2 regions of the Methyloversatilis sp. RAC08 genome follow, and region 2 is predicted to be linked to the other one. Evidence: predicted binding sites of a transcription regulator. Region 2 holds the regulator's gene; the other holds the start of a gene.
The links. The regulator FliA, encoded in region 2, starts transcription of late flagellar genes. The targets are predictions, from matches to a motif close to CTAAAGTTNNCNNAAANNNTGCCGATANNA.
Positions count from the first base shown of each region.

Region 1: BSY238_RS15595 (flagellin N-terminal helical domain-containing protein) is a predicted target of FliA. The motif match lies at 1,531-1,560, and genes of this name have one in related genera.

Region 1 covers NZ_CP016448.1:3,433,137-3,435,537, forward strand. The annotation lists gene BSY238_RS15595 (flagellin N-terminal helical domain-containing protein) at 1-1,450, opposite strand, end outside; gene BSY238_RS18825 (GGDEF domain-containing protein) at 2,127-2,401, opposite strand, start outside.
Region 2 covers NZ_CP016448.1:821,600-824,000, reverse strand. The annotation lists gene flhF (flagellar biosynthesis protein FlhF) at 1-109, shown strand, start outside; gene BSY238_RS03740 (MinD/ParA family ATP-binding protein) at 102-980, shown strand; gene BSY238_RS03735 (RNA polymerase sigma factor FliA) at 1,012-1,728, shown strand; gene BSY238_RS03730 (flagellar motor protein) at 1,748-2,401, shown strand, end outside.

The DNA.
Region 1 (2,401 bases), 1.3 Mb from region 2:
CTTGCGCCAGCATCGCCGTACCGGCCTGCTGCAGGATCTGCGCGCGGGTCAGATTGGCGGTTTCCATCGCGAAGTCGGCATCCTGAATGCGGCTGCGGGCTGCGCTGACGTTTTCCGACGTGGTCTGCAGGTTGCTGATCGTGTTCTGCACGCGATTCTGGATGGCACCCAGCGAAGCGCGTTGCGTATTGATCGACTGCAGGGCAGCGTCGATGACGTCGATCGCGGCATTGGCACCGGTCTGGGTGCCAACGCTGATCGAAGCAACCGACGACAGCGCACTGGCGTTCGCCGTGGTGGCGGTGAAAAGACCGCCGGCCGACGCGCTGGTGACCGAGAAGGCGTCCGACGACGAGAACTTCAACGTACCGCCGACCGTCGAGGAGTCGGTGGTCGCCGTCGCGCCTGTCAGGACGACTGCTGCACCGGCCGTTGCGCTGGTGAAGGCATTGCGACCCTGCAGGCTGATATCGCCAGCGCCAGCGAAGTCTGTGAGCGAGATGTCCGCGCCGCTTTCCGACTTCAGCGTGACCGAACCGCCGCTGACCGTTGCGGTGATGCCCGTGGTGGCCGCGTAGTTATTGATCGCGGTCGAGAGCGAACTCAGGTCGGAGGTATTGCCGATAGTGGCCGACACGGCGACACCGGTCGTGTTTTCGCCGAACAGCGTGAAGGTGTAGGTGCCGGTGGCGGTCAGGCCGCTCAGCGTGGCTTCGGTCGCCGCCGTTGCGCTCACGCCGGTGGTGGCGCTCTGGGCATTGACGGACGCAGCGACAGCCTTGGCCGTATCGGCGAGATTCACTGCAACCGCTGCCGTGCCGAGCGAACCGGTCACGGTCAGATCTTCGGCCGCGACGACGGTGTTGGCGACACGGGCGCCGGCACCGGCGGCGAGGGCGGCTGCATTGTTCAGCGTGCCGTTGGCGCTGACGGTATTGGCACCGATATTGGTGGCCTTGGTGTTGCTGAGGCTGATGCCGATCGACTGGTTGGCGTTTGCGCCGACCTGGAAGTACTGGCCGGAGAACGAACCGTCGAGCAGGTTCTTGCCGTTGAACTGGGTCGTCGAGGCAACACGGTTGATTTCCTGTTGCAGCTGCGAAACTTCCTGCTGCAGGGCCTGACGGTCGCTGGCGCTGTTCGAGTCATTGGCGGCCTGAACCGACAATTCACGCATGCGCTGCAGACCTTCGGTGATCGAACCCATCGCGCCTTCGGCAGTCTGCGTCAGCGAGATGGCATCGTTGGCGTTGCGGACAGCCTGGTTCAGACCGCGCACCTGGGAGGTCATACGCTCCGAGATGGCGAGGCCGGCGGCGTCGTCCTTCGCGCTGTTGATGCGCAGGCCCGAAGACAGGCGCTGCAGCGAAGTGGCGAGCGAACTTTGCGAAGAGTTCAGGTTGCGCTGTGCGGTGAGCGAGGGCACATTGGTGTTGATGAGTTGCGGCATTTTGTTTCTCCTGTCACGAAGTGGTGTGTAGTTACGGCGCTCCGGGCTGCATGGCCCGCTGTTGATGTCGCCGATGTTTGAAGTAACGGAGTTGCCGCTGCAAACTTTAGCGGGGCACCTTAATGAAAGCCTTTGTCGTCTTGGCTTTCAGGCGGCCGGCGATATGAAATGGCTTGCCCTTGCGGCATGTACGGGCGTTCATGCTCACGTGAGGTTGCCGCCGCAATCGTTTTTGCCTGCAAGGTCGGCCCGTTTTGTGCTCCGGACAGCGTGCCGGACCTGCTCCGGACTGTTACGGAATGTCAGCGGAGCGCGGCTGAGGGGCTGCTGACGGGCGGCTCAGTGTCCGCCGTGATGCATGACGCAACCAGGAATCTTTCGTTGGGCATCGCCTGCGGCTCACCCCAACCTACGCACACCCGACCGCACCGCCGCCGTGGAAAGCACTTGGGGGTTTGGGTGAGCCGCAGGCGATGCCCAACAACCAAACATCGATCCCGCATCACTTCTGCATGGAAGGCGCTGGTAGCAGCGATGTCTGCCAATCTCTGACTGGGTGCGTGACTACACTGCGCTTCGTATGGCCATCCCGGAACAGGCAGCCCGGCGCGAATCACGATTGAATGTTGTCGGCAACGGGAAACAAACGACGGGCGCGGCGACTGCCGCGCCCGGCTCACGCAGCGATCGGCTGTTCGGGCGCGATGACCACGCGATTCTTGCCGGTGGCCTTGGCCTGATACATGGCCACGTCAGCGCGCTCGATGGCCGACGTCTGCGGTTCTTCATGGCCGACCACGGTGACGCCGGCGCTGAAGGTGATCAGCAGCTTGTCGTTGTTGGCCAGGAAATAGCGCTTGGTAAGTTCGCGCTGCAGGCGCTGCAGCACGATGACCGAATCCTCGACCGAGGTCTCCGGCAGCAGTATGACGAACTCCTCACCGCCGTAGC
Region 2 (2,401 bases):
GTTGCGCGCGGCCGGTGAGGATTCACCACAGCACCTGTCGGTGCAGGACGCCGGACTGGTCATGGCATCGTCGCGTCGCGCCGCGCGCAGCGAGGTGAGCCGTGGCTGATTCGATGAAGGACCAGGCTGCCGGGTTGCGCGCCATGTTCCGCCGCTACCCGACCCAGCGCATCAGCGTGGCGGGCGCGATGGCCGGCGTCGGCGCGACCTCGGTGGCCCTCGGCGCCGCAATCGAGGCGGCGCGCAGCGGCCTGCGTGTCACCGTCATCGACGAACATCAGGGGCTGGGTTCGGCGACCGCCCGTCTCGGGCTGACATCGCGGCTTGACCTGCTGCAGGCGATCAATCGGGATGCGCCGCTGGCGTCGGTACCGCTGCTGTCGCAGCACGGCGTGACGGTGGTGCCGGCTGCGCGCCTTGCGCAGAATTCGAGGCAGCTGAATCGCCTGCAACTTGAGGCGCTCGACGAAGCATTGATCGAACTGACCCGCGAAACCGAGTTGCTTATCGTCGATTGCGCGCTCGAAGAATCGCAACTGTCAGCGCTGGCCCGTCGTGCCGACCGTCTGGCGGTGGTGACTGCAGCCTCCGGTGTCAGCGTCACCGCTGCATACGCGCTTATCAAGCGCCACCTGACCGGCAACGCGCCGCTGTCGGCCGGTGCCGTGCGCCCGGTGCATGTCGGCGTCAGCCGCGCCCGCTCGGTGTCGGACGCCCGACAGGCCTTCGCCAGCCTGAATGGCGTGGTGAGCGAACATCTGGGCAGCGCGCTGCACTGGCTGGGTTGCCTGCCTGCCGGCTATCAGCGGCCGAATTTTGTCGTGGCGGGTGACGATGCCCTCAAGATCGGACGTGATCTTGCCGAAAAGCTCTTCGTGACCCGCGAGACGGAAAAACCCGGTATGTTGATGCCGCACAACGACACCCAGTCAGGCGATCCGGCCGGACTGCCAGATGGGCTTTCGGCACGCGTAGCCTGATCGCGCAGCCGGCCGAAGCAGAGGACAACCTATGTATACCGCATCCGGAACACTGGACCGCGACCAGCTCGCCAAGCACTATGCGCCGCTGGTCAAGCGCATCGCCTACCACCTGATGGCCAAGTTGCCGGCCAGCGTGCAGGTCGAAGACATCATCCAGAACGGCATGCTCGGGCTGCTTGATGCGATGAACCGCTATGAAGAAGGCCTCGGCGCGCAGTTCGAAACGTATGCCGTGCAGCGCATCCGCGGCGCCATGCTCGACGGCCTGCGCGAAAACGACTGGCTGCCGCGCAGCCTGCGACGCGACATGCGTCGTATCGAAACCGCCATCACCACGCTGGAGCAGGCCAAGGGCCGTCAGCCGACCGAAGGCGAGCTGGCCGAATCGCTCGGCATGCCGCTGGGCGAGTACCAGAAGATGCTGCAGGAGGCGCGAGGCTACCAGCTCGTCTACTTCGAAGATTTCACCAACGGTGACGACGATGATTATCTGGATCGTCACAGCGTCGGCACCGAAGATCTCGATCCGCTCGCCCGGCTGCTCGACAAGAACATGCGCGACGTACTGGTGCGCGCCATCGGCGATCTGCCGGATCGCGAAAAGACTGTCATGGGGCTGTACTACGAAGAAGACCTGAACCTGCGCGAGATCGGCGAGATTCTCGGCGTGTCCGAATCGCGCGTGTGCCAGCTGCACAGTCAGGCCATCGCGCGCCTGCGCAGCCGCATCTCGGCGCGCACCTGAGCGCGCCGGCCAGATTCCAATGCGTGTCGATCGTCTCAGCATCGTCGGCCTTGCTCTCGGCATCGCCGCCATCATGGCGGGTCAGGTGCTCGAAGGGGGCAGCCTGTCATCGCTGTTCCAGCCGGCCGCGCTGGTCATCGTGCTCGGGGGCACATTGGGAGCGACCATGCTGCAGACCCGATTTCCCATTTTCATGCGTGGCATGCGCATGGGCGGCTGGGCGTTTTCTGCGCCGACAGCCTTACCCGACGACATGATCCGCAAACTGGTCGGCTGGGCCACGCTGTCGCGACGCGAGGGCATTCTGGTGCTGGAAAAACACATCGGCAACGAACCTGACCCGTTTTTCCGCAAGGGCGTGCAGTTGCTGGTTGATGGCGCCGATTCGGAACGCCTGCGCGAGGTCATGGAGGTCGAGATCACGACCTACGAAACCACGCTGCGCCAGGCTGCCCGTGTGTGGGATGCCGCCGCGGGCTACGCACCGACGATAGGCATTCTGGGCGCGGTTCTGGGCCTGATTCACGTGATGGAAAACCTGGGCGATCCGTCCCGGCTTGGTGCCGGCATCGCCACTGCCTTCGTGGCGACGATCTACGGTGTCGGCAGCGCGAATCTGATCTTCCTGCCGATCGGGCGCAAGCTGCAGATGCATGTCACCCAGCTGATCAGC